DNA from 3 places in the Serratia symbiotica genome. Region 1 is predicted to be linked to each of the others. Evidence: predicted binding sites of a transcription regulator. Region 1 holds the regulator's gene; each other region holds the start of a gene.

What was found. Region 1 encodes CRP, which controls carbon source genes, mostly activating them, when cyclic AMP is high. Its sites were predicted from a motif close to ATGTGANNNNNNTCACAT; they were not measured.
Region 2: a site for CRP is predicted at 1,447-1,464, ahead of SYMBAF_RS08735 (ABC-F family ATPase). Genes of this name have one in related genera too.
Region 3: a site for CRP is predicted at 1,717-1,734, ahead of msrB (peptide-methionine (R)-S-oxide reductase MsrB). Genes of this name have one in related genera too.

The regions. Positions count from the first base shown of each region.
Region 1 covers NZ_CP050855.1:2,956,659-2,959,942, forward strand. Annotated here, with positions in the region: gene SYMBAF_RS14730 (YheU family protein) at 1-43, shown strand, start outside; gene SYMBAF_RS14735 (phosphoribulokinase) at 196-1,065, shown strand; gene crp (cAMP-activated global transcriptional regulator CRP) at 1,561-2,193, shown strand; gene SYMBAF_RS14745 (IS4 family transposase) at 2,230-3,284, opposite strand, start outside.
Region 2 covers NZ_CP050855.1:1,757,580-1,760,863, reverse strand. Annotated here, with positions in the region: gene SYMBAF_RS08740 (malate:quinone oxidoreductase) at 1-882, opposite strand, end outside; gene SYMBAF_RS08735 (ABC-F family ATPase) at 1,484-3,076, shown strand; gene moeB (molybdopterin-synthase adenylyltransferase MoeB) at 3,127-3,284, opposite strand, start outside.
Region 3 covers NZ_CP050855.1:1,022,950-1,026,233, forward strand. Annotated here, with positions in the region: gene SYMBAF_RS05345 (D-hexose-6-phosphate mutarotase) at 1-434, opposite strand, end outside; gene gapA (glyceraldehyde-3-phosphate dehydrogenase) at 517-1,512, opposite strand; gene msrB (peptide-methionine (R)-S-oxide reductase MsrB) at 1,855-2,268, shown strand; gene SYMBAF_RS05360 (YeaC family protein) at 2,332-2,604, shown strand; gene ansA (asparaginase) at 2,884-3,284, opposite strand, start outside.

The DNA.
Region 1 (3,284 bases):
CATGCCACGCAGACAGTTTTGCGCCGGGCTGGATGAAATTTAGTGGTTATTGACGCAATGACCAACGGAAAAATCAGCTAACAAATGAATGATTGCCAACACCCATGCACAGGATTTACTCCCGGCGAAAGTGCGCCAAACAGGCCAATAATCATTATCTGGCACCGTCTCATTTAACATGGAGTGACGACCATCATGTCTGCCAAACATCCCATCATCGCAGTGACTGGCTCCAGCGGTGCTGGCACCACCACCACCAGCGTGGCATTCCGTAAAATATTTCAGCAACTCCACCTCCGTGCCGCAGAGTTGGAGGGCGACAGCTTTCACCGCTACACCCGGCCAGAAATGGACGCAGCGATCCGCAAGGCGAGCGATCTGGGCCGGCATATCAGCTACTTCGGTCCCGAAGCCAACGACTTTGGCCTGCTGCAGCAGAGCTTTATCGAATATGGCAAAAACGGCACCGGAGACGCACGCAAGTACCTGCACACCTATGACGAAGCCATGCCCTACCATCAGGTACCCGGCACTTTCACACCCTGGGAGCCACTTCCGGCACCGACCGACGTGCTGTTCTACGAGGGCTTGCACGGCGGCGTGGTCACCGAACACCACAACGTGGCTAAGCACGTCGATCTGCTGGTCGGCGTAGTGCCGATCGTTAACCTGGAGTGGATACAAAAGCTGATACGCGATACCGGCGATCGCGGCCATTCCCGCGAGGCGGTGATGGATTCGGTGGTGCGCTCAATGGAAGACTATATCAGCTACATCACGCCGCAGTTCTCACGCACCCATATCAACTTCCAACGTGTACCAACGGTAGATACCTCCAACCCGTTCGCCGCCAAAGCTATTCCCTCACTGGACGAGAGTTTTGTGGTGATCCACTTCCGCGAGCTGGATCAGATCGATTTCCCCTACCTATTGGCGATGCTGCAAGGCTCTTTCATCTCGCACATCAACACCCTGGTGGTACCAGGCGGCAAAATGGGACTGGCCATGGAACTGATCATGACACCGCTGGTGCAACGGCTGTTGGAAGGCAAGAAGATCGAATAACAACCTATCATTATTGCAGCCAGTTTGGACATGGACAGCGCGCAACAACCGCAGCGTAAACGCAGTACGTGAGGAGGGAGCGCTCTGCCCAGGGACAAAACCTTAACGCTCACCCACCTACTGTTCACACCACTTGAGAAATTAGGCATTCGCATAAGAACAGGCCACGAAACCTACCGCTAATTGTGCTGAAGCGAGACAATACGAGACACCCGTCTTTCTCTGTGCTACAAACAGAGCCACAACAACAAATTGTTCTTGGCGGTGATTTCAGGAGATGCTAAAGGAAATATTGGGTTATAGGTAAGTAAACAAAATGTATATTTCGGCTATCCCGGTAAGTTAATATGCAGAGCAACAGCCTATATTTATTATTTTTGACATGCCTCAAAACCTGCCGATAGCTTTCGCTCACACAGTGGCTACAGGCACTTTGTACAGGGAACTCTGACCCCTGTGACACAAGGCAGTGATAACAACAGAGGATAACAACGAATGGTTCTCGGCAAACCGCAAACAGACCCCACTCTCGAATGGTTCCTATCTCATTGCCATACCCACAAATATCCATCGAAGAGTACGCTAATTCACCAAGGTGAAAAGGCCGAAACACTTTACTACATCGTGAAAGGCTCTGTAGCGGTGCTGATCAAGGATGAAGAGGGTAAAGAGATGATCCTGTCCTATCTCAATCAGGGGGACTTCATCGGCGAGCTAGGATTGTTTGAAGAAGGCCAAGAGCGCAGTGCCTGGGTTCGGGCAAAGGTCGCCTGTGAAGTGGCTGAAATTTCTTATAAGAAATTCCGTCAGTTGATCCAGGTTAACCCAGACATCCTGATGCGCCTGTCCGCCCAGATGGCAAACCGCTTGCAAATCACCTCCGAGAAAGTGGGCAACCTCGCCTTCTTGGACGTGACAGGCCGCATTGCGCAAACCCTGCTGAACCTGGCGAAGCAGCCTGATGCCATGACCCACCCAGACGGTATGCAGATTAAGATCACTCGCCAGGAAATTGGCCAAATTGTCGGTTGCTCACGAGAAACCGTTGGCCGAATTCTGAAAATGCTTGAAGACCAAAACCTGATTTCCGCTCACGGCAAAACCATTGTCGTCTACGGCACGCGTTAACCACCGAAGAAACGGCGCAGCAAAGCGTAATGCTTGTCAGTTAAGCTTTTGAGGACGCCGCAACGGGTAACGTTGCGGCTTCTTTTTTACCGCTCTTGGATAATGTCTTTGCCGTCGGGCTGGCAGGACGAAGCTTTCAGCCATCGCCAGGATTTCATTCATCACTTTCGGCACCTTTCCCGGAGCCACCGCTGGCAGTATGCTCAGTTGCGCTGTTAGATACAGTGCAGCCTGTTTAAACCCTATCTGGTAAGGCTCCACGTTTTTCAGGCTGTAAGCCATCTGTGCCATCATGAACCTCAGCAGGTTATAAGCCAGCACTACACCCCAGAGTTCCTGTCTTATTAGCTCTGGCTTTCTGCTTCTCAGCGTCAGTTCATTTTGCAACAGATGCTGTTTCATTTCTCTGAAGCCCTGCTCGATTTCCCAACGCTGCCCGTAAAGGTCAACGATATCAGCTTTAGGGTAACGTAACGGATCGCACATTGACGTCAGGATCTGTATTGTTTTTCCGTTGATTTCTTTACTTATCAACCTCGCCGTCAGTGTTTGAGGCGCATCTTTCCATTTCTTACGGGCCTGAGGGGGTAAGCTGAGTTCGACCAGTTCATGTCCTGCACCCAGCTTCTCGCGCACCTGATACTGCGCGCCTTTGCGCAGTGGGATCATCCAGTGTTTTTCTGTTCCTGATGACCACCAGTGGTGAAGCAACCCGAGTGCATAGAAGCCTTTATCCAGTATCGTCAGTGAGTGGTCCTGCGTCTGCCCGGCCAATTGAGCGGCAAGGTCAACTTCGCTGGTTTCTGACACGCTGCCAAAGCTCACACCGGATAACAGATGACTGGTCACTTCCATCTGACAGACCATACGCAGCTGTGGCCAGTCGGACTGGGCATACTCATTAGCTGTTCGTCCAAAAGCAGCATCATTTTCCGGCGTGTCCGGTGTTCTCCACAGAGTGCCGTCTACAGCCATCAATGTCAGACCGTTCCAGTGGGATAACGGTGTTTTCTCGAACCAGAGTTGGCGTGTTTTCTCGAAAACCAGTCTAACCACATCTTCCCCGAGCCGCTGACGGGCTTGTACCACGG
Region 2 (3,284 bases), 1.2 Mb from region 1:
CAGGAACTGACCGCCGACGGGGAAACCGCCGTAGCCGTCTGCTTCTGGAATGCCAGATTTTTGCAGCAGCGTTAGCGCAGCCCCACCAGCACCGATAAAGACGAACTTGGCATTAACGGTGGTGGCTTTACCGTCGTGGCTCAGATCGGCCACAGTTACGCGCCAGGTGTTGTCAGCATTGCGTTTGATATCGCGGACTTCGTGCTTTAGGTTTAATGTGAACTTGTCGCTCTGGCTCAGTGCAGCAACCAACTGATGGGTGATCACACCGAAGTTGACATCGGTACCCAACGGCATACGAGTGGCGGCAACTTTTTGTGCCGCGTCGCGGCCATCCATCACCAGCGGCACCCACTGTTTGATCTGGTTGGTGTCTTCTGAGTATTCCATACCTCGGAACAAGGTGCTGTGTTGCAGCGCTGCGTAGCGTTTGCGTAGGTAATTGACATTGTCGTCACCCCAGACAAAGCTCATGTGCGGCACATTATTAATAAAGGATTTTGGATCTTTCAGGACGTTATTTTTCACCTGATAAGACCAAAACTGGCGAGAGATTTCGAAAGATTCGTTAATGCCAATGGCTTTACTGATATCGATGGTGCCATCGGCTTTTTCCGGGGTATAATTCATTTCACAGAATGCAGAGTGCCCGGTACCGGCGTTATTCCAGCCGTTGGAGCTTTCTTCCGCCACGCCATTCAAACGTTCATACATGTTAATAGTCCAGGTCGGTTCCAACTCATGCAAGTAGGTACCCAAGGTGGCGCTCATGATGCCGCCACCGATTAACACAACATCGACGGTTTTATTCTCTTCCGCTGCAACCTGTTGCGTGACGCCAAACAGGTTTAGACAGAAGATCAGAACGAGTAATTTTCTCATTAAATAAAGTCTCTTGTGTATAAATTCTTTTACTTGCAAGTAAAAGAATTTATTGGGTGTACCCCAGGTAAAGTTGATGAAGAGAACCAACCATGAGTGGCAACCCACTCCCTTTTGTTAATAAAGCTTTAACGAAAAGTGAGTTATCATCGGTTGCCTGAATACACATTGATCGGCTCATGGCGACTGTCAGGATATTATTGGTTGCAATTAATGTTAAAAACCACTTTTGTAACTAAAAAAATCAAATCCAATAACAAATCCCTGTTTAGGGCAATAAGCCGGGGCTGAGGATGCTCACGATGTTAGGCCCGAGAGCGACAAATGAGTGGTGCAAGCCGTTCCCTGCCCATGCCAGCGTGATATAAGAATTTATCCCATTAGGCTATTTTATTTGCCATTTTGTACCTGGGCAGTGCTCCCCCTCCTCACAGACTTCCTGTACGCGGTACGTCTACTGGGATAGGTTCTCAGTGACTGGGGTGAGCGAAGCAGGCTAACGCACAGGAAGCTTGAAGTATGATGGGATAACTGTAGACGATCCTGCTGTCACATTGTGGCATAATGTGTCCAAAATCACATTTCTAGAAGGGTAAATCCTTTGCTATTAAGTAACAACATCACGATGCAATTTGGCAGTAAGCCATTGTTTGAAAATATCACCGTCAAATTCGGTGGCGGTAACCGTTACGGTTTGATCGGCGCTAATGGGTGTGGCAAGTCCACCTTTATGAAAATCCTCGGCGGTGACTTGGTGCCAAGCGGCGGCAACGTGTTCCTCGATCCCAATGAACGTCTGGGGAAACTGCGTCAGGATCAGTTTGCCTTTGAGCAGTACAGCGTGCTGGATACGGTGATCATGGGGCACAACGCATTATGGGCGGTGAAGGAAGAGCGTGACCGCATCTACGGCTTGGCCGAAATGAGCGAAGAAGACGGCTATAAAGTCGCCGATCTGGAAGTGGCTTACGGTGAGATGGACGGTTATACCGCTGAAGCGCGCGCCGGTGAATTGCTGCTCGGCGTGGGGATCCCGGTTGAACAGCACTACGGCCCGATGAGCGAAATCGCACCAGGCTTCAAGCTGCGCGTATTGCTGGCGCAAGCGTTGTTCTCCGATCCGGAAATCCTGCTGCTCGACGAACCGACCAACAACCTGGATATCGATACCATTCGCTGGTTAGAGCAGGTGCTAAACGAGCGTAACAGCACCATGATCATTATTTCGCACGATCGCCACTTCCTGAACATGGTGTGTACCCACATGGCGGATTTGGACTACGGCGAGCTGCGCGTGTATCCGGGCAACTATGACGAGTACATGACCGCCGCCACCCAGGCGCGTGAGCGTCTGATGGCCGATAACGCCAAGAAAAAAGCGCAGATTAACGAATTGCAATCGTTCGTGAGCCGCTTTAGCGCTAACGCCTCCAAGTCTAAGCAGGCAACCTCGCGCGCCCGTCAGATCGACAAGATCCAACTGGCAGAGGTAAAGGTTTCCAGCCGTCAGAGCCCGTTCATCCGTTTCGAACAGGACAAAAAATTGTTCCGTAATGCGTTGGAAGTGGAAGCGCTGAGCAAGGGCTTTGATAACGGCCCGCTGTTTAGCAAGCTCAATTTGATGGTTGAAGTGGGTGAAAAAGTAGCGGTGCTAGGCCCGAACGGTATTGGTAAATCCACTCTGTTGAAAACATTCGTGGGTGACGCGCAGCCGGACAGCGGCACGGTGAAATGGTCTGAAAATGCCAAGATCGGTTACTATGCGCAGGATCATGAATACGAGTTCGATGACACCCTGACAGTGTTCGAATGGATGAGCCAGTGGAAGCAGGAAAAGGACGACGAGCAGGCGGTACGCAGCGTGCTGGGGCGTTTACTGTTCAGCCAAGACGATATCAAGAAGAAAGTAAAGGTACTGTCCGGTGGTGAAAAGGGGCGTATGCTATTCGGTAAGCTGATGATGCAGCGTCCTAACATTTTGGTTATGGATGAACCAACCAACCACCTGGATATGGAATCCATTGAGTCGTTGAACATGGCGTTGGAAATGTACGAAGGTACGCTGATCTTCGTTTCCCACGACCGTGAATTCGTCAGTTCGCTGGCCACGCGCATACTGGAAATGACACCGAACAAGGTGATCGATTTTACCGGCAACTATGAAGATTATCTACGCAGCCAAGGTATCCAGTAGCCTGTGCGATAAAATAATAGAGCGGGAATGCCCCGCTCTGTTTGCCTCTGTTAATTCCTGCTACATACCTCACATTGCGGGTGTTTTAGCAGTGTCATTTCGCAAAATTGCATGGTCATGGCGTCGAGTATCAGCAGCTTTCCGGCCAGCGTGTGGCCGTAGTTCGTCAGCAGCTTGATGGCCTCCATCGCTTGCAAACTGCCGATAG
Region 3 (3,284 bases), 1.4 Mb from region 1:
TCACATTTCACGCCCAACTTGAAGCGGGCAATCAGCGTAAAAGCGTGCGGCCACCGCTTATAGGTTTGCTCATTGTCTTTCAGCGTGAAGGTCAGAATAACGCCGTTCTCGTCCTCATCGTGGCCCGTCAGGCACCAGGGCAGGGTGCGAACAAAACCATGGGAAGGTTGTGCTACCGCGCCAAACCAAGGCCAGCAGATTGGCACACCGCCACGGATCGCTTGGCCTGTTTTGAAAGGGGTATTAGCGCTAAGCCAGATTACTGGCTTAGCGCCACTGGGTTGCCAGGCTAATAGTTGTGCGCCCTGTAGGGCAACAGCCGCCCGAACCTTGGGATGGGAAATGACCACTATACCCAGTTCATCGAGCTGGCGCAGGCTGATATAAGGAGAGATTTGTGTGGTTACGGGCAGGCTGAAAATTTTCTCGTTCATCATTTGGCCTCTTGTTCGGCTAAACACCAGCGAAGAGGGCGACATTGATGTCGCCCTCTTTCACCAGCTTACCATTATGCCATTATTTGGAGATGTGAGCGATCAGGTCCAGAACCTTGTGGGAGTAGCCTGTTTCGTTGTCGTACCAGGAAACCAGTTTCACAAATTTGTCATTCAATGCGATACCGGCTTTGGCATCGAACACGGAAGTCAGGGTTTCGCCGTTGAAATCGGTAGAAACCACATCGTCTTCAATGTAGCCCAGCACGCCTTTCATCGAACCTTCAGCAGCATCCTTGATGACTTTCTTAATTTCTTCATAGGTGGCGGGTTTTTCCAGACGCACGGTCAGGTCAACTACCGATACGTTTGGCGTTGGAACACGAAATGACATACCGGTCAGCCTGCCTTTCAGCTCAGGCAGAACGACACCTACCGCTTTAGCGGCACCGGTAGAAGAAGGGATAATATTTTGGGAGGCACCACGGCCACCACGCCAGTCTTTCAGAGATGGGCTATCAACAGTTTTCTGAGTTGCGGTGGTGGCATGAACAGTGGTCATCAGACCTTCAATGATGCCGAAGTTATCGTTGATAACTTTAGCCAGTGGGGCCAGGCAGTTGGTGGTGCAAGAGGCGTTAGAAACGATATCCTGACCAGCGTACTTTTCAAAGTTAGCACCACGAACGAACATGGGGGTTGCATCTTTGGACGGGCCGGTCATTACAACTTTCTTTGCGCCCGCCACGATGTGCTTACGTGCGGTTTCGTCAGTGAGGAAGATACCGGTCGCTTCCGCTACCACATCAACGCCCACTTCGTTCCACTTGAGGTTAGCCGGGTCTTTTTCAGCGGTAACACGGATAGTCTTGCCGTTAACAACCAGATGGCCATCTTTAACTTCTACAGTGCCGTTGAAACGGCCGTGAGTAGAGTCATACTTCAGCATGTAAGCCATGTACTCTGCATCCAACAGATCGTTGATTGCAACGATTTCGATGTCAGAACGTTCCTGAGCAGCACGGAAAACAATGCGACCAATACGGCCAAAACCGTTGATACCTACTTTGATAGTCATAATTCCACCAGCTATTGTTAGTGAATAAAGGATGGGTTGTAAAATTACAAAAACCTTACCAAGCGTCAAGCGGAATCGTGTCAATCTGTGCGGTAAACTAAATCTGAAGGTTAATGTTGCGCGTTTATTGCTCGTCCCGTTTGCGTGTCGCCTCATGCACTATATGGGGGCAAACTGAGAAATATAAACTCAGCGTCTACAATTGTGTGATCAGAATCACATATCATTCTGGATTGACCTTTTACGCTAATCAGTTGGGCAAAAAATCTCTGCGCGAGTGTTTATTTTTTGTTACAATAAATTGTTTTTGTTTAAATTTTACACATTCAGAGACAGGTATAAATGCCTAAAGAATCCCCCCCAGACCAGCCGGCCATTGTACTGAATGAAATCCAATATTATTTGACTCAAAAGCGAGGCACCGAGGCCCCATATTCCGGTAAATTGCTGCACAACAAGCGCGAGGGTGTGTACCATTGCTTGTGCTGCGATCAGCCGTTGTTCTACTCCGAGAGCAAGTATGATTCCGGCTGCGGCTGGCCGAGTTTTTATCAGCCACTATCTGATAATGCAATTCGTTATCTTTTTGATAATTCATTTAATATCCAGCGTATCGAAATCCGCTGTGGTCACTGTGACGCACATCTTGGGCATGTATTCTCCGATGGCCCACAGCCAACAGGCGAGCGCTTCTGCGTCAACTCGGCTTCGCTGAGTTTTACCGATAATGAAAACGGCGATAAAACTGCCGGTTGAGTGGGAATTTCACTAATAAAATCGATTCAGCTAATTATTCTTCCTTAAGTGAGAGATGTTCTGATGGACGTGCAAGATTTGATTGCGGCGATGACGCCAGAAATCTACCAGCGTTTGCTACGGGCGGTTGAATTGGGTAAATGGTCAGATGGCATAGCACTGACGCCAGAGCAGAAAGCAAATAGTCTACAAGCTGTGATGCTGTGGCAGTCGAAAAACAATGTCGATCCTCAACATATGAGCATCGGCACCAATGGCCAGATGGTGATGAAGAGCAAGCAGCAGCTTAAGCAGCAGTTCGTTGCCGAGCCACTGGTCAAACTGAAGCCGCAATAATACGCGGATCAAGGCGATAAGGCGTGTTGTCAGCGATTAACCTCAACTTTCTGTCAACTGCGTCATACTCTGAGGACATTGTGCTGACAGGTAATGATGGCTTTAACCGGTCAGCAAGGAGAATGCAGGCGTGACCTGGGGGATCACTCGCGATAAATTGTGACAGGGTAACCCCCCCCCCAACCGGTCATGTCTGGTCGTTATTCACCGGTTGTAATCGATGCCGCAACCAACCATCGACGATTGCCATGGGGTGATGCCCCAATTCCTATCCGTATGCTAATCGCTGATGCTCAGTTCGCCGCGCAGGTCTTGCTGCATCTGGCAGCGGATTTGCGCTGGCGTCAGAGGTTGACTTAACAGATAGTGCAGTTTGGTCAACGTGGCCTCTACCGTCATATCAAAACCGCTGATCACTCCCGCATGTGCTAGTACATTGCCGGTGGCGTACCCTTCCATATTGACTCTGCCGGAAATGCACTGTGTTAGGTTGATCACTACGATGCCGCGCTCGGACGCATCGCGCAATTCATCGATCAGCTCGGCTTTCTGCGGTGCGTTACCTACGCCATAGGAACGCAAGATCAACGCTTTTACCGGCTGTAGCAAAAAGTTGCGCACCACCGCGTATGAAATCCCTGGGTAAAGGGTCACTACGCCGATCGGCTGCGGTGTGATGA